Regions from separate parts of the Arthrobacter sp. UCD-GKA genome, predicted to be linked through region 4. Evidence: riboswitches for the same ligand, from Rfam matches in the RefSeq annotation. Region 4 holds a riboswitch; each other region holds the start of a gene.
The links. Region 4 has a riboswitch for S-adenosylmethionine ahead of BLJ79_RS10765 (acyl-CoA dehydrogenase family protein). Riboswitches for the same ligand answer to the same signal wherever they lie in the genome.
Positions count from the first base shown of each region.

Region 1: it holds a riboswitch for S-adenosylmethionine, as region 4 does, so the genes downstream of both, BLJ79_RS10385 (acyl-CoA dehydrogenase family protein) here and BLJ79_RS10765 (acyl-CoA dehydrogenase family protein) in region 4, are expected to answer to the same signal.
Region 2: it holds a riboswitch for S-adenosylmethionine, as region 4 does, so the genes downstream of both, BLJ79_RS05415 (flavin reductase family protein) here and BLJ79_RS10765 (acyl-CoA dehydrogenase family protein) in region 4, are expected to answer to the same signal.
Region 3: it holds a riboswitch for S-adenosylmethionine, as region 4 does, so the genes downstream of both, BLJ79_RS17585 (hypothetical protein) here and BLJ79_RS10765 (acyl-CoA dehydrogenase family protein) in region 4, are expected to answer to the same signal.

Region 1 covers NZ_MOLR01000005.1:157,244-164,244, reverse strand. The annotation lists gene BLJ79_RS10395 (DUF1345 domain-containing protein) at 1-205, shown strand, start outside; gene BLJ79_RS10390 (LLM class flavin-dependent oxidoreductase) at 277-1,680, opposite strand; gene BLJ79_RS10385 (acyl-CoA dehydrogenase family protein) at 1,761-3,098, opposite strand; SAM riboswitch class I at 3,105-3,201, opposite strand; SAM riboswitch class I at 3,625-3,714, shown strand; gene BLJ79_RS10380 (ABC transporter ATP-binding protein) at 3,719-4,531, shown strand; gene BLJ79_RS10375 (aliphatic sulfonate ABC transporter substrate-binding protein) at 4,629-5,657, shown strand; gene BLJ79_RS10370 (ABC transporter permease) at 5,657-6,478, shown strand; gene acs (acetate--CoA ligase) at 6,587-7,001, shown strand, end outside.
Region 2 covers NZ_MOLR01000003.1:73,599-80,599, forward strand. The annotation lists gene BLJ79_RS05385 (acyltransferase family protein) at 1-1,877, shown strand, start outside; gene rpsF (30S ribosomal protein S6) at 2,060-2,365, shown strand; gene BLJ79_RS05395 (single-stranded DNA-binding protein) at 2,410-3,003, shown strand; gene rpsR (30S ribosomal protein S18) at 3,066-3,305, shown strand; gene rplI (50S ribosomal protein L9) at 3,321-3,776, shown strand; gene BLJ79_RS05410 (dihydrofolate reductase family protein) at 4,014-4,640, shown strand; SAM riboswitch class IV at 4,783-4,896, shown strand; gene BLJ79_RS05415 (flavin reductase family protein) at 4,965-5,474, shown strand; gene BLJ79_RS05420 (DUF1801 domain-containing protein) at 5,565-5,996, opposite strand; gene dnaB (replicative DNA helicase) at 6,512-7,001, shown strand, end outside.
Region 3 covers NZ_MOLR01000010.1:204,682-211,682, reverse strand. The annotation lists gene BLJ79_RS17600 (pyridoxamine 5'-phosphate oxidase family protein) at 46-477, opposite strand; gene BLJ79_RS17595 (App1 family protein phosphatidate phosphatase) at 607-1,689, shown strand; gene BLJ79_RS17590 (acyl-CoA thioesterase) at 1,719-2,150, shown strand; gene BLJ79_RS17585 (hypothetical protein) at 2,147-2,581, opposite strand; SAM riboswitch class IV at 2,596-2,717, opposite strand; gene BLJ79_RS17580 (histidine phosphatase family protein) at 2,764-3,375, shown strand; gene BLJ79_RS17575 (siderophore-interacting protein) at 3,509-4,357, shown strand; gene BLJ79_RS17570 (heme ABC transporter ATP-binding protein) at 4,347-5,132, opposite strand; gene BLJ79_RS17565 (FecCD family ABC transporter permease) at 5,129-6,223, opposite strand; gene BLJ79_RS17560 (heme/hemin ABC transporter substrate-binding protein) at 6,220-7,001, opposite strand, start outside.
Region 4 covers NZ_MOLR01000005.1:259,321-266,321, reverse strand. The annotation lists gene pdxR (MocR-like pyridoxine biosynthesis transcription factor PdxR) at 1-198, opposite strand, end outside; gene BLJ79_RS10780 (universal stress protein) at 218-1,114, opposite strand; gene BLJ79_RS10775 (helix-turn-helix transcriptional regulator) at 1,222-2,721, opposite strand; gene BLJ79_RS10770 (GNAT family N-acetyltransferase) at 3,018-3,815, shown strand; gene BLJ79_RS10765 (acyl-CoA dehydrogenase family protein) at 3,837-5,075, opposite strand; SAM riboswitch class I at 5,231-5,326, opposite strand; gene BLJ79_RS10760 (MFS transporter) at 6,067-7,001, shown strand, end outside.

The sequences.
Region 1 (7,001 bases), 100 kb from region 4:
CGAATTCAACCAGGACGAGCGCCCGCAATACACGGACGTCGCCTACATGGCATTCAGCGTGGGCATGACCTACCAGGTCTCGGACACCAGCATCACCACGCGCGAAATGCGCTCGGCAGTCTTGCGCCACAGCCTGCTGGCTTTCCTTTTTGGCACCGGCATCCTGGCCACCACCATCAACCTGGTGGTCAGCCTGGCGGCTTAAATGACGTGGGGAGGCGACACACCATAGGTGCGCCGCCTCCCCAACCGGCAGGGGCAATCCCTTGCTATTGCCTACTTGACCTCGGCGTTCGAGAACCGGTAGTTTGCCGCGCGGTGCGAGTCCTGCACGCGGTCGCCCTTGCCGAAGAGCTTGTTGCGCAGCGTGCCCTCGACGTATTCGGTCGGGTAGGCGCCTCGGGCCTGCAGCTCGGGAACGATGAACTCCACGATGTCCTCGAAGGTCCCCGGGGTGATGGCGTAGGCCAGGTTGAACCCGTCCACGTCGGTGTCCTCGACCCACTCGATGAGCTTGTCGGCAACCTCGGTCGGCGAGCCGACGGTGATCGGTCCGAAGCCGCCAACGCCCACCCACTCGGCAAGCTGGCGGATCGTCCACGGCTTGCCCGAATCCCCGCTGGCCTGCTGGAACATCGCCACGGAGGACTGGATGGCGTTGGACTTCACGTTGTCGCCGATGACGTCGTCCGGGCCGTAGGTGGACAGGTCGACGCCCATCCACCCGGAGATCAGTGCAAGGGCGCCGTCGATGTCGGCGTAGGACTTGTAGTCCTCGAACTTGGCTTGCGCGGCGGCGGAATCCACGTCCGTGATGATGGTCTGCATGGTGTAGATGCGCACGTCGTGGCGTCCACGGCCGGCCGCCTCGGCGGCGTCGCGGATCTTGGTGACCGTGGCCTTGAGCATGTCCTTGGTGGGGCAGGTGACGAAGACTGCCTCGGCATTTGCCGCGGCGAACTTCATGCCGCGCGAGGAGGTTCCGGCCTGGAAGATCACCGGGGTGCGCTGCGGGCTGGGCTCGGTGATGGCGATGCCCGGAACCTTGAAGTACTTGCCCTCGTGGTTGATGTCGTGGACCTTGGACGGGTCGGTGAAGACGCCGCGCTCGGCGTCGCGAACCACTGCGTCTTCTTCCCAGGAACCCTCGAGCAGCTTGTACACGACCTCGAGGTATTCGTCGGCGTGGTTGTAGCGCTCGTCGTGCTCAAGCTGGTCTGCCTGGCCCATGTTCCGGGCGGCGGAGGGCAGGTAGCCGGTCACCACGTTCCAACCGATGCGGCCCTTGGTCAGGTGGTCCAGGGTCGCCAGGCGGCGGGAGAAAGGATACGGGTGTTCGTAGGAGGTGCTGGCGGTGACGCCGAAGCCGAGGTTCTCGGTCACGGCGGCCATCGCGGAGACAAGCATGAGCGGGTCGTTGACCGGGACCTGGGCGCCGGTGCGCAGCGGCACCTCGTTCGAGCCGCCGAAGACGTCGTAGGTGCCCAGCACATCGGCGATGAAGATGCCGTCGAACTTGCCCTTTTCCAGGGTCTTGGCCAGGTCGGTCCAGTAGGACAGGTCCTTGTAGCTGGCGGACTGGTCCTTGGGGTGCTTCCACAATCCCGGGGACTGGTGTCCGACGCAGTTCATGTCGAAGGCGTTGAAGCGGATCTGGCGGGGGGCGGGCGTCGTGCTCATGTTTGTCCTTCGCGAGGTGTTGGGTGGTGGCGGATCCGGTAGTGCACGGACCAAGTCGTTGGATTGGGGGTGCTGGCGCCTTAGGGGACGCCGGTTGCCTGGGCGGCACCCACGTCGCCAATGGCGTTCAGCTGCTGGGGCGCCGTGCCGTTGACCTCGTAGTCGCCGATGATGCGCGACTTGTAGATCGCCGGGTTGTGGGTGGCCACGGTCCGGGCATTGCGCCAGTGCCGATCGAGGTTGCAGCTCGTGGCGGTTGCCGAGGCTCCCAGACCGTCAAAGAGCTTGGTCGCCGCGGAGAGCGCCAGCGGCTGCACGATGGCCTGGGCACGGTCCGCCGAGAGCTCGCAGACCGCGAACCGCTCGGCCGCGCTCAGCGACGCGTCGGCCAGGGCCACCTCGATCTCCGCGACCGCGGCCAGGACGATGGAGTCCACGGCGAACGCCGTACCGGAAATCTCCCCGACCAGCTGCAGCACCTGCGGTTCCTCGCGCACCGGAACGCCTGTTCCGGTGCTGAAGGATCGGGTGCGGGCCTGGACCGCGGAACGCACGTCGTTGAGTGCCGCGCGCGTGATCCCGGCCTGGACCGCCAGGAGCACCAACTGGAAGATCGCGGATTCAGGATCGTTGATCTGCTGCTCCTCGGGAAGGACCGAGTCCACCGGGACGTTCTCGAACGTGGTCGACCCGGTTCCGGTGAGCTGCTGGCCGAAGCCGTTCCAATCGTCAAAGATCTTGACCCCGGAGTGCTGGGTGGAGACGACGGCGATCTGCCGTCCGGCCCGGGTCGGATGAGCCGCAGCGACGGCGACCCAGTCGGCGTAGATGGTGCCGGTGCAATAGTATTTTTCGCCGTTGAGGATCCAGCGCTCGCCATTCTTGGCAATGGTCGTGTTCAGCGTGCCCAACCGGTTCCCGCCGCGCTCGGTGTAGGCGTTGCCGACGATCTGCCCGGCGGCAATGCGCTCGACCCAGCGGTGCCGCTGGGTGACGTCTTCGAGTTGCAGCACGGATTCCACGAAGCCGATGTGCGAACGCCACAGGTGCGCGACCTGCGAATCGGCCTCGCCCAGTTCGATCAGCAGGCGGAACAAGTCCAGCAGGCTGGCCCCGAAGCCGCCCTCGGCCACCGGGATGCGCAGGGCACCGAAGCGCTCGCGGTTGAGCCAGCCGACAGGCTCGAAGGGAAGGGTCCTGTTCGCGTCGCGCTCGCTGGCCCCGGCAGCGATCTTGGCGAATACCGGGCGGAAGATCGCCGCCAGTTCATCGTAGCGCCCGTCCTTGGGGACTCCGGGGGTGAGCTTGAGCAGGTGCCTGGCAGGGGTGTTACCGGTGAACGCGTCAAGATTGACGGCCCCGAAAATGTCCGGATCCGCTTCGACATTGTGTGCATCGTTGAAAGACTCGACAGCCATGAATTCTCTCCATCGGTTCTGGCGTGAGCACCTACCGCCCAATTAAGGGGAGGGGTTGCTGCGGCGTCATCGAGCCAGATCTCTCGGCCGCTCTGGATGGTTGTTGGTCATATTTCTACACGTCGACGCTGGGCGGTGACAACCCGGATCGTCACACTTGACGGGTGCGTCACACGGCAAAACGCGATTCCCGGGCCGTCGAGGGACGGGAGGAGCACCGGCGCACCGCCATTCCGCCAGCCATTCGTTCGACGGCGGCGGAAACATTGCTGGAGGCGCCGGCACCGAATGCCCCGCATGCCCACTGGCCCGCAAGTGCGCGAGTTCCCGGGGTCTACGCCGATGATCCCGAGTACCGTACCAGTTGCCTGAATCCCCCAAGTCCCACAAGTTGAATGAGTGAAATAGCCGTAATTTTCCGTAGATCATTCGACGTGCGGCCGTTAAATTCCTCCTCGTCGAACATTCCGTCACATTACGTCGGGCTTGCTCCCGTGACGCCACATCGACTTTGATGGAGGTCATACACCCATCCCGAGCGGCCGAGAGATCTGGCTCTATGACGCCGCAGCAACCACCTCTTTGAGACCGGTGCTACCGCCAGGTCCGATGGAGAGATCATGACTTCCACGCTTGACCACCCCACGTTTGTCGCACCGACAAGCGTTTCCAGCACCGCGCTTCGAGTGACATTCCAGGGCGTTGGCCGCAGCTTCGACGGTCGCGAGGTGCTGCGCGACGTCGACCTCGAGGTCACCCCCGGAGAGGTTGTGGCAATCCTCGGCCCCAGCGGCTGCGGCAAGTCCACCTTGCTCCGATCCGTGTCCGGGCTAGACCAGCCATCTGCGGGGCGGGTACTGATCGACGGCACCGCCGTCAACGGACTGGACACCCGCTGTGCGGTGGCCTTCCAGGAGCCGCGCCTGCTGCCATGGCAATCCGTGGCACGGAACATTTCCCTGGGCCTTCCCCAGGGAACCGACCGGGCAAGCGGATCCGCTCGCGTGGCCGAACTCCTCGAACTTGTTGAGCTCGAAGCGCACAGCGATTTGCGCCCGAGGGAAATCTCCGGCGGCATGGCCCAGCGCGCCTCGCTCGCCCGTGCCCTGGCCCGACGCCCCGGCGTCCTCCTCCTGGATGAACCGTTCGGTGCCCTGGATGCATTGACCCGCTTGAAGATGCAGGATCTCCTTCTGGACATCCACGGCGCTTACCCGACCACTGTCTTGCTGGTCACCCACGATGTTGACGAGGCACTCCAGCTGGCCGACCGCATCGTGGTGCTGGGGCGCCCGGACGGTGCAACGGCCGCAACCGTCACCCAGCTCCTCACGGTCCCGGGGGCACGTCCGCGAATCCGCAACGACGAAGCACTTGGCCGAATGCGCAGCTCGCTTCTTGCATCGCTCGGCGTTGACGCACACCGCCACTGATCCGGCACCCAGGCACCGCCACTTCGCTTCACATCACTCGCATCTCTTGAACGACCGTCCTTCTTGGCGTGCGTTCACCCACTCAAGGAATTCACCCATGAACCGAAACTTCTTCTCACGCCGCACCCTCATTGCCACCACCGCCCTGGCGGCTGCAACCGCGTTGCTGACCGGTTGCGCCGGCGAAGGCTCCGGCGCAGCCAGCGCCAAGGAAGCCACGACCCTCAACATCGACTTCGCCACCTACAACCCGTTGTCCCTAGTACTCAAGGACAAGGGATGGTTGGAAGCCGCGCTGAAGGACCAGGGCGTCACCGTCAACTGGGTGCAGTCGGCCGGCTCGAACAAGGCCAACGAAGCGCTTCGCGCGGGGGCAATCGACGTGGGATCCACCGCGGGCTCCGCCGCTCTGCTGGCCCGGTCCAACGGTTCCCCGATCAAGACCATCGACATCTATTCGCAGCCCGAATGGGCCGCCTTGGTCGTTGCCAAGGACTCACCCATCAAGGAAGTAAGCGAGCTCAAGGGCAAGTCGGTCGCCGCCACCAAGGGCACCGATCCTTACTTCTTCTTGCTGCAGGCCCTGGAACAGGCAGGCCTTGGCCCGGACGATGTGACCGTGGAGAACCTCCAGCACGCCGATGGCCGCGCCGCCTTGGAGAACGGTTCCGTGGATGCTTGGAGCGGATTGGACCCGATCATGGCCGGCGCGGAGGAGAACGGCGCCACCTTGATCTACCGCAACCTGGATTTCAACACCTACGGTGCCTTGAACGCGACCGAATCCTTCCTTAAGGATTCGCCGGAAATCGCCCAGGTCGTGGTGGACTCCTACGAAAAGGCCCGCGCATGGGCGGCCGAGAACCAGGAGGAGACCGCGACGATCCTCGCCGACGTGGCGGGGCTGGAAACACCGGTTGCCGAAAAGGTGATCCTCGAGCGCTCCAACCTTGATGTCTCCGCGGTGCCCGGCCAAAAGCTGGTAGACGTCTTGGCTGTCGTTGGACCGATTTTTGTCGAGACCGGCGATGTCGCCAACCAGGCCGCGGTCGACAAGGCCTTGGGTTCGCTCATCGATGATTCCTTCGCCAAGAAGGCCGACGCCTCAAAGGTCAAGGGTTCGTAATGTCGACAGATTTGTCCCTCGACACCAGGGAAGCGACGCCGGCCGACACCTCCAAGCCCCGGATCCCGGGCTCGGCCCTGGGGCGGTTCGGGCTCGGCGCAGTGGTGCCCCTTCTTGTCCTTGCCCTGTGGCAAAGCGCCACCTCCCTCGGCTGGGTCACCTCCGCGCAGCTCCCGTCCCCCGCTTCAGTGTATTCGGCCGCGGTGGACCTGATTGGGCGCGGGGAACTTGGCACACACATCGGCATCTCCACCCAACGCGTCTTGGTGGGCTTCGCCATCGGTGCGGTGCTTGGGCTTGGCTTTGGCGCTTTGGTGGGGCTCTCGCGGCTCGCCGACGCCTTGCTTGGCCCGACCATCGGGGCCTTCCGCGCGGTGCCGTCGTTGGCCTGGGTTCCCCTGCTGATCCTGTGGATGAAGATCGGTGAGGATTCGAAAATCACGCTGATTGCCATCGGAGCCTTCTTCCCGGTGTTCACCACCGTTTACCTGGCGCTGCGCCATGTGGACAAGAACCTGATCGAAGCCGGACGTGCCTTCGGCCTCAAGGGGATCAAGTTGCTGACCACCATCCAGCTTCCGGCCGTGGTTCCTGCAATATTTTCCGGCCTCCGGCTCGCCCTGGCACAAGCATGGCTTTTCCTGGTGGCCGCGGAACTTATCGCATCGTCCATGGGACTTGGCTTCCTGCTCACCGATTCACAGAACAACGGCCGGATCGACAGACTGATCCTGGCGATCATCCTGCTGGCTGTGATCGGCAAGGCCACCGATGCACTGGTGGGCTTGGCCGAACGCTGGGCCGTCAGGCGCTGGGCCTAAAGCCAACCAACCACCCATTTCGAGCGGCCGAGAGTTCTGGCTTGATGACGCCGCAGCAACCACCTCCCACGAGACCGGTGCCACTGCCAGGAGCAATGGAGAAAAACAATGACTGAAACCCTGTACCCCGCTGCCGGCACGACCGACGAAGCAACCTGGACCGAAGACGAACGCCTCGCGTTCTGGGATGCCGCGGCACGGCGCCTGAGCTGGTCCGAGGACTGGCACACCATCCACTCGAGCACCGGTGTCGATGCCGAGGCCCGGCGCGGGCCCGAGCTTCGCTGGTTTGAGGGCGGCAAGCTCAACGCCGCCTACAACTGCGTGGACCGCCACGTGGAAGCCGGGCGCGGCGACAAGGTCGCCCTGCACTTCGAGGGCGAGCCCGGCGACAGGACCACCGTCACCTACCAGGACCTGCAGGACCGGGTGTCCCGGGCCGCGAACGCGCTGCTTTCCCTGGGCGTGGGCAAGGGCGACCGCGTGGTCATCTACCTGCCCGTTCTCGTGGAAACCGTGGTGA
Region 2 (7,001 bases), on a different contig from region 4:
CCGCCGCGTTCGCGGTGATCCTGGCGGTGCTGGCCGCCACGCTGGTGCTGCTGCCGGCAACGCAATGGAAATCCGTGGGCGCCGCGGCGCTGGCTTCCGCGTTCTCCGTGGAGAATTGGCTGCTTGCAGCAAGCTCGGTGGACTACCTGGCCGCCGAGGAGGCGCCCACCGCCCTGCAGCACTTCTGGTCCCTCGGCGTCGAGGAGCAGTTCTACCTCTTCTGGCCGCTGCTGGTGCTGCTGGCCGTGTGGCTCGCAAACAAGTGGGTGGCCGGCCGGGCGCACGGCACGGCGGGCCGGCGGGAAGCGGCCGCCGGGTTGCCGCGCACCGGTCTGCTGCTGGTCTTCGGTGCAGTCGTCGCGGCATCCCTGGCCTATTCGATGGTGCTGGTTGCCGCGGGGAACCAGGCGGCCTACTTCGACACCGGCGCCCGGGTCTGGGAACTCGCCGCAGGCGGGCTGCTGGCGCTTTTCCTCGCCCCGCCCGAGCCCGGGACCCAGCCACTGCGCGCCCGCTGGTTCGAGGGCCGCCGGGCCCGCACCGCGTTGGCCTGGGCCGGGTTCGGGACCATCGCGGTCGCGGCCTTCGGGTACGGGCCGGGCACCGCGTTCCCGGGGCTTTCCGCGGCCATGCCGGTGGCTGGAGCGCTTGCGGTGATCCTGGCGGGGGAGACCCGCGGCGCCCTGGCCCCGCAAAAACTCCTTGAGGCCCGGCCCGTGCAATGGGTCGGGGACATTTCCTATTCGTTGTACCTGTGGCATTGGCCGGTGCTCACCTTCTTCCTGTTCCTGGCCGGACGGGAGCCGGGCCCGGCCCAGAGCCTGGGGCTGCTGGTGCTCTCGTTGCTGCTCGCTGCGGCCTCCCACCGCTGGATCGAAACCCCGGTGCGAACCCTGGCCCCGCTTGCCGCCTCGAAATGGCGGGCGCTGGGTGCCGGCGCGGTCGCGGTCGCGGTGGTCGCCGCGCTGGCCCTGGCGCCCGGAACCCTGGCGCAGCGGGAGACCATCGCCGCCGAACGTGCCGCCGCCACGTTGCTGGCCGCCCCGCCTCCCGGCTTCGGCGCCGCGTCGATTGCCTCCGGCGCGCCGGCCTACCTCCAGGGCGTGAACCAGATCGTCCCGGTGCCAGCGGAAGCCGAGCGCGACCTGCCCGACCTGGGCGATTGCGTCCAGAAACCGCAGTCGCCCAGCACCCGCGAATGCACCAAGGGAGCGAAGGACGGCTCCCTGACCATTGCCCTGGTCGGCGACTCGCATGCCACGCACTGGTACCGGGCGCTGGAGGCCTCCGCCAAGCGCCACGGGTGGACGCTGTTGACCTACCTGAAGAACTCCTGCCCGTTCTCCGGCACCAAACGCGTCGCCGAGGCCAACGGCAGCATCTCCTGCAGCGGGGCAAACCAGGACACGCTGGAGCGCATCCTGGCACGCGGGGACGTGGACGCGGTGGTGACCAGCCACTGGGCCGGGTCCACGTTCGAAAGCGGTGCGGCCGAGGGCTTCGCCGACTACTGGGGGCAGCTCGAGGACGCCGGCATCAAGGTCTACCCGATCATCGACACCCCGCGCCCCGGGACCAGGACCTACGCGCGGGACTGCGTGGCGGAACACCCCACGGACCTGGTGTCCTGCGGGGCCCCGGAGACCAAGGCCTTCGAGGCCAACGACACCACCCGTGCCGCTGCAGCACGCGAACCACGCGTCGACGTGCTGGATTTCTCCGACCAGTTCTGCGCGGACGGATTCTGCCCGGCGGTGATCGGCAACGTGCTGGTGTATCGGGACAAGCACCATGTCTCGGACACCTACATCCGCACCCTTGCCCCGGTCTTTGACGCCCGACTGGGCGCGTTGCTGCGTGTTGATGGATTGGGCTGAGGGCCCGCGCGAAGGGCGTGATGCACCGCACCGGACACGGTCGGGAGAATCCCTGGTTTTCCGCTAGAATGGTTGAGGCTGTTTCTGCCGCGCCCGGCAATCGGGTTGCGGCGACAGCAAATGCAAAGAACCTCCTGTTGCGGAAATGCCGTGACCGTTTAGCCCAAAGGAGGTGGGTTCACATGCGTGCTTATGAATTGATGGTGCTGATCGACCCCGAGGTCGACGAGCGAACCGTTGAACCAACCCTCGGTAAGTTCCTGGACGTTGTCCGTAACGATGGTGGAACCATCGAGAACGTTGACATCTGGGGCCGTCGCCGCCTGGCCTACGACATTCAGAAGAAGAATGAGGCCATTTACGCGGTAGTTAACTTCACCGCCACCCCCGCTACTTCCGCAGAGCTTGACCGCCAGCTGGGCCTCAATGAGACCATCATGCGCACCAAGATCACCCGCCCGGAAGAGGCAAAGGTCGTTGCAGAGTAATTCTGCTCTTCGATCTTCGTAGAACAACACTTTAGGAGGCTCCAATGGCAGGCGAGACAGTCATTACGGTTATTGGTAATTTGACCGCTGACCCGGAACTGCGTTTCACCCCGTCAGGATCGGCCGTGGCGAACTTCACCATTGCATCGACCCCGCGAACCTTCGACCGCCAGACCAATGAATGGAAGGACGGCGACACGCTGTTCCTCCGTGCGTCGGTGTGGCGTGAGGCTGCCGAAAACGTCGCTGAGACGTTGACCAAGGGCATGCGCGTCATCGCCCAGGGCCGCCTCAAGTCGCGTTCCTACGAAACCAAGGAAGGCGAAAAGCGTAACGTCACCGAGCTCGAGGTCGATGAAATCGGCCCGTCGCTGCGTTACGCCTCCGCAAAGGTCACCCGTACCCAGCGCTCCGGCGGTGGCGGTGGTGGCTTTGGTGGTCAACAGCAGAACGCCGGCGCTAACGCCGGTGGATTCGGCGGCGGCAACCAAGGCGGCGGCGGTGGATTCGGCGGCGGCAACGCAGGCGGAAACACCGGTGGCGGCTGGAATGCACCCGCGGCCGATCCATGGGGAGCTCCTGCCGGAGGAAACAACGGCGGATGGGGCAACCCGGGTTCCGACGAACCACCTTTCTAAACAAATTTATTCACCATCCCGCAGAAAATTCTGCGGGCTCCACCTGATAAAGGAGCTCCACGATGGCTAAGGCTGAACTCCGTAAGCCCAAACCAAAGTCCAACCCCTTGAAGGCCGCTGACATCACTGTCATCGACTACAAGGACGTAGCATTGCTGCGCAAGTTCATTTCGGATCGCGGAAAGATCCGTGCCCGTCGCGTTACCGGCGTTTCCGTACAGGAACAGCGCAAGATCGCACAGGCCATCAAGAACGCGCGCGAAGTGGCATTGCTGCCTTACTCCGGCGCTGGCCGCGGCTAAGGAAGGTATACCAACATGGCAAAGCTCATTCTGACCCACGAAGTTACCGGCCTTGGTGCCGCAGGCGACGTCGTCGAGGTGAAGACCGGTTACGCACGTAACTACCTTCTCCCGCGCGCCTTCGCCATCACCTGGAGCAAGGGCGGTGAGAAGCAGGTTGAGTCGATCAAGGCCGCCCGTGCTGCTCGCGCCGTTGCTTCCCTGGAAGAAGCACAGGCACTTGCCGCTTCGATCTCGGCCAAGCCGGTCAAGCTGACCGTCAAGGCCGGCGCTACCGGTCGCCTCTTCGGCACCGTGAAGACCGAGGACATTGCCAAGGCTGTTGCAGCCGCTGGCTTGGGCTCGATCGACAAGCGCAACATCGAGATCAACGATCACATCAAGTCGACGGGTAACTACTCGGCGACCGTGCGTCTGCACACCGATGTCTCCGCGACCGTTGCACTGCAGGTTGTTGCCGCCAAGAAGTAATTTCTTGCGCATCCGCCGTCTTGGCTGACGGCAAACCACTGTGGACCCCGCCGTTGGCGGGGTCCACAGTGCTTTAAGGTCAGCCCCGGGCCCCAGTCCCCGCGGACCGGGCTGGCCGGGGTCTGGCGCATGGCCCCGGCGTCCCGTAGCTTTGCGGCAGGAAACCGCTGCCGACCGGTTCCGCAGTCCGACCCGGGCCACGGACCCTGCAGGCCGCTCCAACAGGAAGGCACGAGCATGAAACTGACACTGACCGAATTCGTGAGCTTGGACGGGGTCTGCCAGGGCCCCGGGGCTCCCGACGAAGACACCACCGACGGATTCACGCAGGGCGGATGGTTCGTCCCGCACATGGATGCGGGGTTCGTCGACCAGGCCGCGCAATGGCTGGCGCAGGCCGACGGGCTGCTGCTGGGCCGCCGCACCTACGAGGCCTTCGCACGGGACTGGCCGCAAATCACCGACCCGGACGACCCTTTCACCGCCCTGATGAATTCGCTGCCCAAGTACGTCGCTTCGCAGACGCTGGCCGAGGGAACCTGGAACCCGACGACGGTCCTCTCCGGCGACGTTGCCGCCCGGGTTGCGGAGCTCAAGGCACGGCCCGGCAGGGAACTGCAGATCCACGGCAGTGGCAGGCTCGCGGGATCGCTGCTCGCCGCGGGGCTGATCGACGAACTCCGGCTCGTGGTGGCTCCCGTCGTCCTGGGGCACGGCCGGAGGCTCTTCCCCGACGGCGGAGCGCCGGCGGGACTGCGGTTGGCCGACAGCAAGGCGACGGGAGGCGGTCTGGCCATCCTGGTCTATGAGAACTCCGGAATCCCGGACTATGCGACCTACACGGGTGCCTCGGACGTGGGCTGAACGGCCACCTGCCCCCAAGATCGCCCTCGGATGTCCGCATCGCGCCAGATGATCGCAGGATCTTCGATTCTTACGCTTCATGACCTCGTGTGTCGAAACAAACTTTGACGGAGTCGCAATATTTCTCCTAACGTTAGTGGTGAATCAAGAGCGTCAACGTTCAAGCCCTGGCTTGTTGGCCGGCAACCCTCTCACGGTGGTGGGGTGCTCCAGGTGATGATTCGGCCTACCGGAACCCCGGGGGCAAGTACCGCACACCTCGCTGTTCCATGCGTGCATTTCACGCAGCAGCGAAGGTGGGCCGAAGCCGAAGGATTGAGCACCATGACACTCACCTCTGACCTCACACCAGATACCCTGCGCAACGTCTTTGCCCAGCATCCATCCGGCATTGCCGCACTCTGCGCCATCGTCGACGGGCAGCCGCAGGGAATCGTGGCCTCGTCGTTCACGGTCGGCGTATCCATGGATCCGCCGCTGGTGATGTTCGCGGTCCAGAACACTTCGAAGACCTGGCCGCTGGTGCGCACCAGCGGGCGCATCGGCGTTTCGGTGCTCAGTGAAAAGAACGAGGGCGTCTGCCGACAGATCGCCTCCAAGTCCGGGGACCGCTTTGCCGGGCTTCGCCTGGATTCGACCGACGAGGGCGCACTGTTCCTGCATGACGCCACCCTGTGGCTCGACTGCTCGATCGAGCAGGAGATCCCGGCCGGCGATCATCACGTGGTGCTCCTGCGCGTGCACGGCCACCAGACGCACGACGAGACCAATCCTCCGTTGGTGTTCCACGGTTCGGCCTTCCGCCGCCTGGAGGCCCAGCAGCTGGTCTCCTGAAGGCCACCGAAACGCGAGGGCTCCCCGCCCGCCACCCCGAACCCATGATTCGGAGCGGTAGGCGGGGAGCCTTCTTCGTTGATGCGGTGTTCAGCCCTGCGGCTGGACATGGACCACGTCCATCATGTGCCGGTACCCGTCGCGGGCCAGCCGGGCCAGGACCTCGACATCGACATCGGCAAGCTTGTTTACGTACAGGCAGCCCGCTCCTCGCTTGTGCTTGCCGAGCTGAGCCAGGAGAGCCGGTGCCGTCGGTGCGTTGGTCAGCCCGTAGAGGGCCAAATTGGAGGAACGCGGTGAAAAGCCGATGGCGGCCGCATCTCCCTCTCGGCCGGACTCGTATTTGTAGTGATAGGTGCCGAAACCGACGATCGTCGGTCCCCACATGGTGGCGGTCCGGCCGCTGGCCTCTTCCATCATCTCCAGCAGGAGCTCGGCGTCAGCGCGCCGCGTCGGGTGTGGCACCGCCGCAATGAACTCGTGGGGATCAATGAGTGTCGGTGCGGTCTTGTTGGCGGCCATGCGGCCCAGTATGTCAGGGCTTGGTGATGTGCATCAATGCCCGTAATCCCCAGATCCGTGGCGAGCTCCGGCGTGTCTGTGGATAGCTTGTGGGTAACTCTGGAAACGGGGGTGGATTAACCGCGGAATCTCGGGGTTTTTGTATGTATAACCCACTTTTACGCCTGTGGAGGATGTGGATAACTAGTTTGTATCCACAGGTGTGGAATTGCATAAGCCCTAGTCAGAAGCCTGTAGTAATCAAATATCTTGTGTAATCCACAACGTTCTCCCCAGACTGTGCACACAACACGCCGCGAGGTTCACAGGTTATCCACACGCCTTGTGGATAACCGTGTTGGGTTTGGGGGAAAACAGGTCTATGGTGACAGTGTTCCCCACCTATTTCCACAGGTTCGTGGTGCCTTGCGGCACGTGTGAGCTTGGACCTAACGAATCGTCCGTGCTCCTTGAGACACTGGAAAGGTAATGAAGCGGAAAACCTGGGAACCCGCGCAGCTTGAAGGGAAAAGCCCGTGTCGCTAGCCAGCACCGAAACCAGCTCCGATTCACAAGGGTCGGACTATGGACGCACTCCACCACAGGACCTTGTAGCAGAGCAAAGCGTCTTGGGTGGCATGATGCTTTCCAAGGACGCCATCGCTGACTGCGTCGAGGTGTTGCGAGGCCTCGATTTCTATCGCCCGGCACACGAGGCAATCTACGAAGCCATCATCGACCTTTACGGCCGCGGGGAGCCCGCCGACGCCGTCACCGTCTCGGACCTGCTGACCAAGCGCGGCGAGATCACCCGCATTGGCGGCCCGGCCTACCTGCACACGCTCATCCAGTCGGTGCCCACCGCCGCCAACGCCGGCTTCTATGCCGAGATTGTCCGCGAACGCGCGGTCCTGCGCCGCCTGGTCGATGCCGGCACCAAGATCGTGCAGCTTGGCTACTCGCAGGACGGCGAGGTTGACGCCATCGTCAACGAGGCCCAGGCCGAGGTCTACAAGGTCGCCGAAC
Region 3 (7,001 bases), on a different contig from region 4:
CCGGTTGGAGCGCCGAGAACCCCGAAATAACCGCGACCGGAGTACCTAGTCGGCCTCTGGCTGCGCCCCGAGGCGGAAATGGCGCCCCGAGATGTTCCTGACCTCGATCTTCACCCAGGATTCCTTCGGGGTCGGGATCCATGGGGAGACCCCTGAGCTGCGCGCCTCCTCAATCTCCGCGCTGGTTTGCAGCTGGTGCGCGTGTCCGTGGATCACCACCGACCAGGCTTCGTCGGAGAGGATTCCGTCGGCCTCGAAGGCCACGGAATCGTGCACAGTCAGCGCCGCAAGCTTTTCGCCGGGAGCCGTGCGGATGTATATGGTCTTGCCCACCAGGCCGAAGTTGAGAGGGAAGATATCGACGGCGCCGCCCACCGCGGTGGCCAGTCGGCCGTGGGAAGTCCTCTCGAGCAGGCTCCAGGCCTGCTCTTCGGTCAGCATCAGTACGGGTTCATCTGCATCATGGTCAAACATCATGTCTCCATAATTCTACGAATTGTAGAAAAATACCAGAGGTGGCGACGGCCAGGTGAACTTTCCGGCAACGGGACTCAATTCATCCTTTCGATCCACTCCAGGTCCCCGGCTCATGAAAGACTGGGTTTCATGGTCAAGGAAACAGGAGCCGAACGCGCCCGGCACATCGCCGCACGCTTCGAGGACCGCGCCCTGGAACTGCGCGCAGCACGGGCCCACGAGCGCGGCCTGGTGCCCACCGTCCTGCCCTACACCGGCTACGGGCTCTCGGACCCGGCCAACGGCTGGGTCCGCATCTTCGCCCGCCTGGTGCTGGCCAAGCCCGGCGCGTTCGATGCCGGGCGCCACCGCGCCAAGGTCATCGCCGACGGGGTGCGCGGCTGGCGGAACTTCATTTCCCCGATCGTCCCGCACGGGCAGCTCGAAGTGCACATCAACGGCGAACGCTTTGCCGTGCAGGCCGACCGCGGGGGAGTGCTCGATGTCAAGGTCGCCGCCACGCTGGCACCGGGCTGGCACGAGATCACCCTGCACACCGAGGGTTCCGTGGCCGTGGCCGCCCCGGTCATGATGGTCGACGCGGCCGCCGAGTTCGGGTTGCTCTCCGACGTGGACGACACCATCGTGGTCACCGCGCTGCCACGCCCGCTGCTGGCCGCCTGGAATTCCTTCGTCCTGTCCGAGCACGCCCGGCTGGCCACCCCGGGGATGCCGGTGATGATGGAAAAGCTGATGCGCGACAAGCCCGGCGCACCCACCTTCTACCTGTCCACCGGCGCCTGGAACGTCGCCCAGACGCTCACCCGCTTCCTCTCGCGCAACCTCTACCCGCAGGGCCCGCTGCTGCTGACCGACTGGGGACCCACCGACAGGGGCTGGTTCCGGTCGGGCATGCAGCACAAGGCCGACCAGCTGCGCCGCCTGGCCAACGAGTTCCCGGGCCTGAAGTGGCTGCTGATCGGGGACGACGGCCAACACGACCCCTACCTCTACGCCGAATTCGCCAGGCGCTACCCCGACCACGTCGCGGCGATCGTGATCCGCCAGCTGACCCCCTCGGAGGCCGTGCTCGCAGGCGGGCGCAGCCAGGGGATCCTGAATTCCACCCCGGGGGTGCCGTGGGTGTACGAACCCGACGGGGCGCGCATCGCTGAAAAACTTCAGGCGTTGGGCCTCATCAGCCCCGACGCCGAGCCGGGGCCGGGGAAGTGAACGAACCCAAGCTCCGCGTCGAGGTCCCCATGCGCTGGGGAGACATGGACGCGTACGGCCACATCAACAACGTGAACCTGGTCCGCATGATGGAAGAGGCACGCATCGCCGGGTTCGGCGTGCCCGGCGGCACCGGCAAGCCCGGGATCGAGCCGATGGTCGACCTGTTCTCCGCGGTCCCGGAAAACACCCAGATCCTGGTGGTCGAGCACCGGGTGCGCTACGTCAAGCCGCTGGATTACCGCAACGTACCGGCGCACGTGGATCTGTGGATCAGTGCCATCAAGGCCGCAAGCTTCGACATCTGCTACGAATTCCACGATCCGGTCGACGGCGGGGTGTGCGTACGCGCCGCCACGACCCTGGCGTTCTTTTCCGTCGAGACCCAACGGCTGCTGCGGCTTTCCGCGGAAAACAAGGAAGCAATGGCCCGCTTCGGGGCCGAGCCGATCTTCCGCTAGGAACGCTGCAGCTCGGCCGTCAACGCGTCGAAGTCGCGGGCCAGGGCCTCGTCGCGCTCGAAGCTGCACGGTTCAAGCGGCTCGGTGCTGAAGGAGAAGTAACCCAGCCCCGCGCTGCGCCGTGGGTCGGCCGGAAGCGCGAGCGCCTTGTTGTGGAAATTCACCCGGCCCAGCGAGACACCCTCGGGACGGGCGGGGGCAATGCGCAGGAGATGCGCGATCACCGGAAGGTCGTGGGTGAAGACCTGGTGGTGCGCCCCGCCGGCAAAGACATGCAGCGTGAGCCCCTGGACGGGGGAAACCATGACCTCCACGTCGGCCGGAACCCACAGGGTGGGTCGGGCCATCAGGGACTTGACCGCCCGCGGATTGGTGCGGTGGCCGGGGTGGAAGGACGTACAGGATCCGGACGGGCATGGCTGGTTGCGCAAGGGATGGCGCCTTTCGTGTGCTCTTGTCCCCGGGGCGGTTGCCGCCAAGGACCGCTTCGTCATCCGAACCACCCGTGAAGCATGGGGTTGGTGTGTCGCCGGGTCGGAGCCCATATCTGGCGCGCATCTCGTGAAGCTGGTTTCATCGTACCAAAACCGGGCTGAAGATTTAGGGTGAAGGTATGAGACTGATCTTGATCCGCCACGGGCAGACCGCCTCGAACGTGGCGCAGGCCCTGGACACCGCAGCCCCCGGGGCGCCCCTGGATGAGACCGGGATTGCGCAGGCGCAGGCGCTGGTGGAGCGGTTGGGTGCCGAAGGGCAGGGCGTCAACGCGGTGTATTCCTCGACGTTGCTGCGCGCCAGGATGACGGCCGGTCCGTTGGCGCAAGCCCGCGGCCTGGAAGTGGCCGAGCATGCCGGGCTCACCGAGATCTCCGCCGGCGAACTGGAAATGCGCACCGACCGCGACGCCCAATTGGCCTACCGTGACGTGTTCTTCCGCTGGCTCTCGGGCGACCTTTCGGCCCGGGTCCCCGGCGGCGAGGACGCCCGCACCGCCCTGGATCGCTTCGACGCGGTCATCGAAGGGGCCAAGAACGCTGGGACCGGAAAGCTGGTGGTGGTCAGCCACGCGGCCATGCTGGTGACCTGGCTTGCGTCCCGGAGCGCAAACTTCGACTCCAAGCTGCTGGCCCCCGTGCCGTTGGCCAACACCGGTGTAGTGACCCTGGAGAATGCGACGGGATCGAGTTGGAGGCTGCGCAGCTGGCAGGGCCGGCACCTGGACTAACGGCATTTTTTTGGGGACCGGGACCGCTTGTGCAGCGTGCCGGGTCTCGGGCACATGACGCGGGCATTGGCTAAGCAGGGGCTTGGTCGATTAGGCTAGGCTTATCTTCCCTAATCCACAAAGGCGGTAATTGGTGAGCATCCAGCGTTCGGCACGTCCGGTTCGGCCCCAGGTTGTCCTCGAGGTTTTGGCCAGCGAGCAACTGTCCCGGCACATGATGAGACTGACCTTCGGTGGTCCGGGATTCGTGGATTTCCAGGACAAGGCGGTGTCGGACCGCTACGTGAAGATCCTCTTCGCCAAGCCCGAGCTCGGACTGGTGCCCCCGTACGACCTGGATGCCTTGCGTGAACAGTTGGCCCCGGAGGACTTCCCGGTACGGCGCACCTACACGCTGCGCCACGTGGACCTCGAAGCCCAAACCGTGCAGATCGACTTCGTCATTCACGGCGACCAGGGATTGGCCGGCCCATGGGCGCAGAACGCCAAGATCGGCGACCAGATCTGCTTCAACAGCCCCGGCGGGCTCTACACGCCGAACCCGGAATTCGACCGGCACCTGCTCATCGGCGACGAGACGGCGCTTCCGGCGATTTCCGCCGCCGTCGAGGACATGACCCAGGAGATGGTTGGTGACATCTACCTCGAGGTATCCGGTCCCGAGGACGAGGTCCAGCTGGATGTGCCGACCGGAGTTACCGTGCACTGGCTGCACCGGGGCGGGTACTTCACCCCGGAAAACACCAAGCTCGAGGAAACCGTACGCAACGCGCAATGGCACGAAGGCAGTGTCCAGGTCTTTGCCCACGGCGAGCGGGAGACCATGAAGTCGCTGCGGGCCTACCTCAATGGCGAGCGCGGCGTGGACCGCCGGGCCATGTCGTTGTCGGCCTACTGGGCCTATGGCCGAGCCGAGGATGAGTTCCAGGCCGAGAAGAAGACTCCCGTCGGGCAGATCTTCCCCGAGGCGCTTAGCGCCTAGCGAAGTTTCGGGCCGGGGCCACGCGGACCCGCCCGTCGACCGGATCGATCCTTGTGTCGATCCGGGTGCCGTACACCTGGGAGAGCAGCGCGCCGCGGGCCACATCCGCAACTTCGCCCTGGGCCACGATGCGGCCGGCATCCAGCATGATGAGCCGGTCTGCGTAGGCCGCTGCCGCATCAAGGTCGTGCAGCACCGCCACCACGGCATGGCCCTCGCGGGCCAGCTCGCGGGCGATCTGCAGGGTGGACTCGGCGTGCTTGATGTCCATGGCCGCCACCGGTTCATCGAGCATCACCACCCCGGCCCGCTGGGCCAGCACCCGGGCGAACGCCGTGCGCTGGCGCTCGCCGCCGGAGAGGGTGGTGACGGTGCGTCCGGCCAACCCGTCCAGTTCCGTGCGTGCCAGAGCGGCATCGATGGCGTGCTCGTCCTCCGCGCCCTGTGGCGTGTTGCGCCAGGGGGTGCGCCCGAATCGGACGACCTCGGCGACGCTGAATCCGAAGGCCACGTGCGAGTCCTGGCCCATGACCGAACGCAGCCGACCGGCCTGCGCCGCACCCCAGGAACGCAACGGCTTTCCGGCCAGTTCGATGCTTCCGGCATCGGGGCGCAACGATCCGGCCAGCAGCGAGAGCAACGTGGACTTCCCGGCCCCGTTGGGCCCGATGACCACGCAGAGTTCCCCGGCATGCAGCCGCACATCCAGCGGGTGGATGACCAGTTTCCCCTTGATCGAGTAGGAAATGTTCTCGGCCTGAAGCAGGGGATTCACAGGACACCTTGTTGCTTGAGCGTGGTTCGCAAGAGGATGAAGAACACCGGGCCGCCGACGAGCGCGGTGAAGATGCCGATGGGCAGGTCCGCGTAGGGGATCGCGGTGCGGGAGACCAGGTCGGCGACGGCCAGCAACAACGAACCGCCGAGCGCCGAGAGCGGCAGCAGCGAGCGGTGCGAGGGCCCGGTGAACAAGCGCAGGGCGTGGGGAACGATCAGCCCCACGAACCCGATCATTCCCGCGTGGGCGACGGCCGCACTGGTGAGCAGCGCCACCGCGACGATCGACAGGACCCGGAGGCGTGGCACATTGACGCCGCTGTGGGAGGCCGCCGAATCGCCCAGCGCCAACAGGTCCAGCCGCGTTGCCAGCAGCAGGACCCCGAGGGCTGCCGGCACCACGATGCAGGCGGTGCTGGCCACCGCCGACCAGGTGGCGCCGTTGAGCGACCCCATCTGCCAAAAGATGACTTGTTCGCGGCTGGAGGTGTCGGCAACGAAGACCAGGAACGAGATCACGGCCCCGGCGACGGCGTTCACGGCGATGCCGGTGAGCACCAGGGTGAGCACCGCCGAGGCTCCGGACCCGCGGGCCAGCCAGTACACCAGCAACGTCACGGCCAGCCCCGAGGCGAAGGCCGCCGCCGGAAGGATGAACGGGGACGCGGTGCCCAGGCCCAGCACGATCACCGTGCAGGCGCCCACCGCGGCGCCCGACCCGATCCCGATGACCCCGGGTTCGGCCAGGGGGTTGGCGAAGACACCCTGCATCAGTGCACCTCCGAGGCCCAGGGCGCCGCCGACCAGCAGGCCCAGGACCAGGCGCGGGAAGCGCACGGTCCACAAGGTGGCATCCAGCAGTGCCGACTCCGGGGTGCCGGTGCCGGAGACCCCGTGCCAGAACCCGGCGAGCACCGCGGCCGGCGAGGCCGGAAACTGTCCGGAGCCGGCCGACAGCACCAATACCGCCAGCAATGCCGCCGACAGCGCGACCCCGGTGGCCCAGGCGCGCCCGCGGCGCGGAGAAGCACGGACGGCGGACGGGGCTGCCATTGCGGGCGGGGCGTCGGCCAGGGTTTGCTGGCTCACTTGCTGCCCTTGGTGTAGATGGTCTGTGCCAGCGCCAGCAGTGCGGACGGGGTGTTGGGCCCGTACGAGAGCAGCTGACCGTCCGGCGCGTCGATGATCCGCCGGTGCTGCCCGGCCTCGGTGTTGGCGACACCGGGTCGTTTGAGCAGTCCGTCGAGGCCTCCGGTGGACTCCAGCCCGTCGCTCATCATCAGGTACACCTGTGGGTCCAGTGCCGCCAGGGACTCCGCATTGGCCGGGCGGGACCCCTTCAACCCGGCACCGGCGGCTACGTCTTGCAGCCCCAGCTCATGCATGAGGTCCTCGGCACCGGTGCCCGGACCCATGATGAAGAAGACCCCGGCGGTGCCACGGACATAGAGCACGGCGGTGCGCAACGGGGACCGGGTGCCCGAGGACAGGGCGGCGATGGCCGTGCGGGTGCTGGCCAGCTCACCGGCAATCCGTTTGTTTAGCGCGGCGCCGGCCTCCGGTACGCCCAGGGCCAAGGCCACGTCGGTGACCATCGGCGCAATCCCGGCAACGGTGCGGTCGGGCGTGAAGGACACGACGGGTATCCCTGCCGCGGCGATTTGCGCCAGGACTTCCGGGGGTCCGATGGTGGAGTCGGCCAGCACCACATCCGGGCGCATGCCCAGGATCGCCTCGGCATTCAGTTCATGGGCACCGGCCGTGACCAGGGGAAGGTGCTTGAGCGAGGCCCCGGCGTTCGATGCCGTTCGCCCGGCGAGCTTGTCGCCCAGACCCAAGCCAACCACGGTGTCGGCCAGCGTGCCGT
Region 4 (7,001 bases):
CGAGAGTCCCAGTTCCCGGGCCAGTTCCCGGGAGGAGGGCAGCGGCAGATTGGGCACCAGCGAGCCGGAGAGGATCTGGTGCTCCAGGGCCTGGCGCAGCTGCCGATAGAGCGGCTCCCCGGAATCCGAGCTGACCGCGATCGGGGCGCGAACCAGCCCGTGGCGCGGCGGGGGCAGGTGCGGGTTCGGTGGCGTCATGGGTGGTGCGGGCGCGGCCCTAGATGCGTCCCGGCCGGCCGGCCGCCGGGACCGGGACGTGGAAGCGCGGAACCACGACCATGGGCACCGGCAGCGCGCGCAGCATCTTGTTGGCGGTGGATCCCAGGAAGATCCGGCTGCGTTCGGCCAGGCGGGAGGAACCGATCATCACGATTTCCGACTCGTCCCAGTCCAGGGAGTCGATGGCCGCCTCCGTGGACTTCCCCTGCGCTACGTCGGCGGTGACGATGGTGCGGGCCTGCACCCCTTCGATGGCGCGTTCCAGCGTCGCGGCGGCATGCGCGCGGGCCCACTGCCCGGCGTCGGCGTGGCTTGAATCCCCGTCCAGTGCCACCAGGGAGATCAGCCGCAGCGGCACGTGGCGGATCGCGGCGGAATCCACGGCGACCTCCAGCACCGAGTCGGCGCCCGTGCGGGTGCCCAGGGCGCAGGTGATCCGGGTGATTTCCCGCGGCGGCAGGTACCCGGAGGGTGCCAGGGCCACGGGCACCGGGGAGGAATGCAGCAGGGCGTTGGCCACGGATCCGACGGTGAAGCGCCGGAACGGCCCGTGGCTGGCGGCGCCCACCACCACCAGGTCCGCTTTGAACGCGGCCACGGCCTCGAGCAGGCCCTCGGCCATCGAGTCGGCAAAACGGATGTGGGTGCGCGCGGCCATGCTCGAGGGGACCAGGGCCAGCGCGCGGTCCATCCACTTCTGCGCGGACTGCTGCAGGAACTGCTGGTAGACGCGTTCGCTGTGCGATCCCGCGTCCTCGGGCGCGGCCCCGCGGATGATGTGGACCAGCTCGAGTTCGGCATGCGTCGGCGCGGCCAGCGATTTGGACAGGGCCAGGGCCAGCGAGATCGCCTCGCGGCCGCGCTTGTCCGCAAGGCATCCGACGACATACTTCATTTCAGTGGCCCCTTCGGTGGGAGTTCGGCAGGCGGTGCTGCGTGCCCCCTATACCTACCAGCAATGCCCGGCGGGCGGAAAGCATGACGATTGTGTGACGCGGGGCACTACTTGTCGCCGGAGTGCTGGGCCAGGAAGGAATACACCTCGGTCTCGTCCACGCCGGGGAAGGCCCCCTGCGGCATGGCCGCCAGCAGGTGGGTCTGGGCGCGGGCGCTGGGCCAGGCCTGGCCGGCCCATTGCTTCTGGAGTTCCAGCGGCGGGCGCCGGCAGCACGATTCGTCCGGGCAGGTGGAGATGGAGCGCTCGGTGGTGTCGCGCCCGCGGAACCACTTCACGTGCACGTACGGCACCCCGATGCTCAGCGAGAACTTCCCGGTGGTTGAGCGCTCGGTCCGCGCGGTGCACCAGAACGTGCCGGCGACCGTGTCGGTGTATTGGTTGTAGGCGCTGAACTGGTCGGCCACGTCGAAGACCTCGCGGCTGGTCCAGTGACGGCAGACCGACTGGCCTTCGATCGCGCCGATGTGGTCCATCGGGAAGTTCACCCCGTCGTTCTCGTAGGCCTTGTGGATGATGCCGGACTCGTGCACCTTCTGGAAGTGCACCGTGATGCCCAGGTGCTCGGTGGCCAAGTTGGTGAAGCGGTGGGCCGCGGTCTCGTAGGACACCGCGAAGGCGTCCCGGATGTCCTCGACCGCGAGCTCGCGGGCGCTCTTGGCGCGCTGCAGGAATTCCACGGTGGCCTTTTCCGGCATCATCAAGGAGGCGGCGAAGTAGTTGGTGGCCACGCGCTGGCGCAGGAACTCGGCGTAGTCCCCCGGAGTGGCGTGGCCCAGCACGTGGTGGCCGAAGGCCTGCAGCAGCACCGAGCGGGTCGAATGCTCGGAACGCTGGGACTGGGTGAGGTAGACCCGCATGTTCTTCAGGTCGGTGACCGAGCGGGTGGAGTGCGGCAGGTCCGAGACGTTGTGCAGCGAGAAGCCCAGGTGCGAGGCGATGTCCGCGACCTCGTGGTGCGAGAGCGGTCCGGTGGCGTGGCCGATGGCCTTGAGCACCTTGGCCGCTTCCTTCTCGATCTCCGGGTAGTAGTTGTTGCGCTCGCGCATTTCCCCGCGCAGCTCGGCATTGGCGCGCCGGGCTTCCTCGGGCGTTGCGGATTGCTCGTTGAGCCGGCGTTCCAGCTCGCCCTGCAACCCGACCAGGGATTCGAGCACGTCCATGGGCAGCCGCGAGGAAATGCGCACCTTGGGCAACCCCAGTGCCTGGTAGAGCGGGCCGCGCTGGGCACGCTCGAGTTCGATCTCCAGGGCCGCCCGCTTGGTGGGCGGCTCGGCCCCGAGCAGTTCCTCGAGCCCCACGCCGAAGACCGAAGCCAGCGACTTGAGCATGCTCAGCTTGGGTTCGCGCTTCCCGTTTTCCATCAGCGAGAGCTGGCTGGGCGCCGTCCCCACGGCCGCCGAGAGATCGTCGAGGGTCATCGCCTTGGCCTTGCGCAGGTGGCGAATTCGCCGTCCCAGGGAAATGAGGTCCAGCTCTTCGGCGTCTTCCGGGGACAGGATGCTCTTTTCCGGCGCTGCGGGCCGGTTCCATGTGGGGGTGCTCACATTTTCAGGGTACGCGAAGAAACGGGGATCTTCCCAGCATTTTTCCCGATCGGGAGGTGAAGTAAACGCCAAAAGGCAGGTTTCGGGCAATTCTTGTCGCGGGCCACCTGCCGGAACGGCGTTCCGCGAGCCACCCCCAATGCGTCCGGGTCCCGCGCGGTGGACGGGCGGTTCCGCGCTGCCGGCGGCCGCGGATTTTTGCCTCGCGGTTCCTCCGGCCGATGCCACTCCGCTGGGATGTCGGGCCACCGTACGGACCCCGGAGGGGGTTGCGGCGGCCCTTCCGCACTGACAGCATGAAACCGGTGAGCGCACTTGCGAAATACCTCGAAGCCTACGACGACCAGCTCCGTACGGACGCCGAGACACCCAGCGCGATCCGGGTCGACCTGCTGGGCCCCCTGCGACTGGTGACTTTCGCCGGCGGGCGTGGTTTCATCACCTACCGCGACCTGGGGGACCTGGACGGGCGCCGCATCGCGGCACTCGTTGGCCAGGCGCTGGACCACTTCCGCGCCGATCCCGATATCACCCGCGTCGAGTGGAAGAGCCGCGGCCACGACCGCGCCCCGGGGTTGCACGAGGCGTTGCTGGTGCACGGCTTCCTGCCCGACGAGCCCGAGTCGATCATGATCGGGGCCCTCGCGGGCCTGTGCACCGACGTCCCCATGCCCGCAGGGGTGGCGTTGCGGCGGATCAGCAGCGATGCCGATGTCCGCGCCATGAGCGCGATGGCCCAGGAAGCCTTCGGCGACCCCGCCAAGACCCGGCTTGCCGAAGCACTCATCTCGCGCCTGGCGCGCAACGACGGCATGGAGCTGTGGGTCGCCGAAACCGACGGGCGCATGGTTGGCGCCGGCCGGCTCGAGCCCGTGCCGAACACCGACTTCGCGGGCTTCTGGGGCGGTGCCACCCTCGCGGCTTACCGCGGGCGCGGCATCTACCGTGCGCTGACGGCAGCCCGGGCCCGCTCGGCACTGGCGGCGGGCAAGACGCTGGCCCACAGCGATTCGACGGAGTATTCCAGGCCCATCCTGGAACGCTCCGGCATGCTCAAGGTCTCGACAACCACGCCCTACAACTGGTCGCGCTAAGCCCGAAGACCCGCCGCCCGACTACGCCTTTTTCGACGCCCCGATGGCCCAGACCCGCGGCAGCACCGAACCGTTGACCGCGTGGTCCCCGACCAGCCTGGCCTTGTAGACCCAGGGGTTGTGGTTGCCGGCCGTGCGGGCGTTGCGCCAGTGCCGGTCCAGGTTCTTGGCGGTGCTGGTGGCCGATGCCGCCAGCGCGTCAAAGGCGTGGGTCACCGCGTTGAGCACCAGCGGGGTGAGTGCCACTTGGGCCTGCGCCGAGGCAAGTTCCGCGGCATCGTTGGCTGCCTCATCCTCCTGCTCGGTGACATCCCCGGAGTGGAGCGCGACGGCGGTTTCGTAGGCACGCTGCAGGGAAGCGGCCACGCGTTCCACCGCTCCGGAAGCGACGAAGGCCGCGGCAGACACCTCTCCGACGATTTGCAGCAACTGCGGATCCTGCCCCGCCACCTCGGCGGCCGCGTGGCTGAAGGTGCGCTTGCGCGCGGCAAGCTCCGCGGCGAACTCGCGTTCCACGGCGCGCGCCGTTCCGGCCAGCACCGCGAGCAGCACCTGCTGGTAGAACGCCGTCTGGTACTTGAACCGGGTGTCGAATTCGATGAGGTTCTCGGCGGAAACGACGGCATCGGTGAACGTGGAGGTTCCGGTGCCGGTGGTGCGCTGGCCGAATCCGTCCCAGTCGTCCGCGAGCTGCACGCCGGGCTGGTGGGCGTTGATCGCCGCGATGACCCTGGTTCCGGTGTCCGTGCGCTGGGCGTAGGTGTCGATCCAGTCGGCGTAGATCGACCCGGTCGAGTAGTACTTGGTCCCGTTGACCACGAACCCGCCGTTGCCATCCGGGGTGACCTTGGTGTTCACCTCGCCCACGGTGACGGTCCCGATCTCGGTCCAGGAGTTGCCGACCAGCTCGCCGGCGGCGAAGCGCGCCAGCCAGATGTCGCGTTCCGCGCCGGGTGCGGCAACGAGCCGGTCCTCCACGAAGGCGAAGTGCGCGCGCAGCGCCTGGGTGATGTTGGGGTCCGCCGCCGCAAGTTCGGTCAGCAGCTCGAAGAGCTCGGGCAGTGTGGCCCCTGCCCCGCCGTGGGATTCGGGCACGCGCACCGCGCCGAACCCGGCAGCGGCCAACCCCGCTACCTGTTCGCGGGGAAGAGAGTGGCTGCTGTCGCGCTCCGAGGCACCGGCGGCAATCTGTTCGAAGAGCGGTGCGAAGCGTGCCGAGAGCTCTTCTAGCCGGCTGCGGTTCAGATACGTTGTGGTCATGGCTTGGCTCCTGGTCGTGTCGGCAAATCGATCGAAGTGGTTGGGATTCCGGTGTGAGGCGCGAACCTACAGGCACCTTCGGCGTTGGGGATGGAATTCGACATGAACGCCTCCCAGCGGGCACTGCACTGCCGGCCGAAGGGGAAGTTGCGCGATCTCCATCGATCCTGGCGGAAGCACTATCCACTCATTGCTGAGTGGATTTGCTGCGGCGTCGACAAGCCAGGTCTCTCGGCCGCTCTGGATGGGTACCCCTTGATTCAAGCAGCCGACATGATCCGGCGGAACCCGTCCGTCACATGCGGACCAAACACGGACATCTGGGGTCACATGGGGCATTTCCCGCGTCCCGGGTCCTGCCCCGGCGGACATTCGCCAGGGGCAACGCGTCATCAACCGCAAGAAACCTTGATCTTTCGACACCAGCGTGGAACGGCGCCAGTCATGTGCATCGGATGCGGGTCCCCAGGGAACGTGCACTTCGACAGCCAAAAGATGTTGTCGGATTTCCTGCCCCGGGCCGGGGAAGAAAACTAGAATTGAGGTACCGACAAAGGACCCGGTGATGACGATGAAAAAGATATTCTCCCGCCCGGAAAGCGTCCAGGGCAGGACTCCACGGATGGGACCGGCATCCCTGCATGGTTCGGCGTCAAGCCCCGGCCTTCCGAATCTCGCCGGTGCCCAGATCCCCGGCCCTGGCACCAAGCATCTGCTTTACGGCGAGGACGGACGGCTGTCCGACGAGGCCGCGGGCCCTTGGGAGCTCGAGGGACATTTGGGCTCCCGCGGCGGGGTTCGCCGTTTTCTGGGCCGGTTGTTCGGACGCTGAGAGCGCGGCCAGGAATCCGGTCTACAGAATCCCTGTCGTATTCGATCAACCCAAGCGCAGGAATCCACCTTCATGGTTTCCTGCGCTTGGTGTTTTCCTCGACTCGTCACGAAGTCATCCCCTGCTTCACCCGTCTGGTTACATATAGCAAGGGAACGAGTGGGGAAGGTGGCGAGCGCCTACGTGGCCAAGGAATCCGCTGTCGAGGCCGGGACGATACCCGACCCGGTGCTCAGGTCCATCGGCTTCCTGGCATTTTTTGACCGCTTCGCCACCCCGCCGATGCTCGTCGCCCTGGCCACGGTCACCGAACTCACCCTGGCCCAGGCAGTCCAGCTGGTTGCCGCCTATTCGCTGTTCTACGCGCTTGGACAACCGCTCTGGGGCTTGCTCAGCGACCGATTCGGCCGGTTGGCGGTGCTGCGGCTGGCGCTGGCCGGGGCCGCGGTCGGAGCCGTCACGAGCACCTTGTTCATGGCATACCTGCCGTTGCTCGTGGTCCGTTCAATCACCGGTTTCATGTTCGGCGCGCTCTATCCGACCCTGCTGACGCTGCTGGGCGACACCCGGAAGGGGACGGACCGCGCACGGGGACTCTCGGACCTGCAGATCTATTCCTCACTCGGGGCAACCTTGGCCACCTTGGGTGCCGGAGCCGTTGCAACCTTTGTGGATTGGCGGTTGGTCTTCGGGCTTCCCGCCCTCGGGGCCGCGGCAATACTGGTGGCGCTGGCAAGGGTGGAAGCTCCTCCGGCGGTGCGAGGCCGGTTCCGGCTGCGGCGAGCCTTCACTCCCGCCGCGGTTGGCCTCTATGCCATTGCCCTGCTGGAAGGCACAGTGTTGCTCGGCGCCCTGACCTACATCGTGCCGGCGCTGCAGCACGCCGGCGTGGGCATCGGGTTGGCCGGGCTGTTGGCCACCGGCTATGCAGTCGGCGTCATTCTCGGGGCACGCGCGATGAAGGTCCTGGTGCATCGCTTCTCCCGGACCCGGCTGATCCTTGCCGGCGGCGCGGTGTTGGCGCTGGCCTGCGGGATCTCCATGCTCTGGCCGGTCCCGGCGGTGGTCACCGTGACGGCGACCCTGATAGGCGT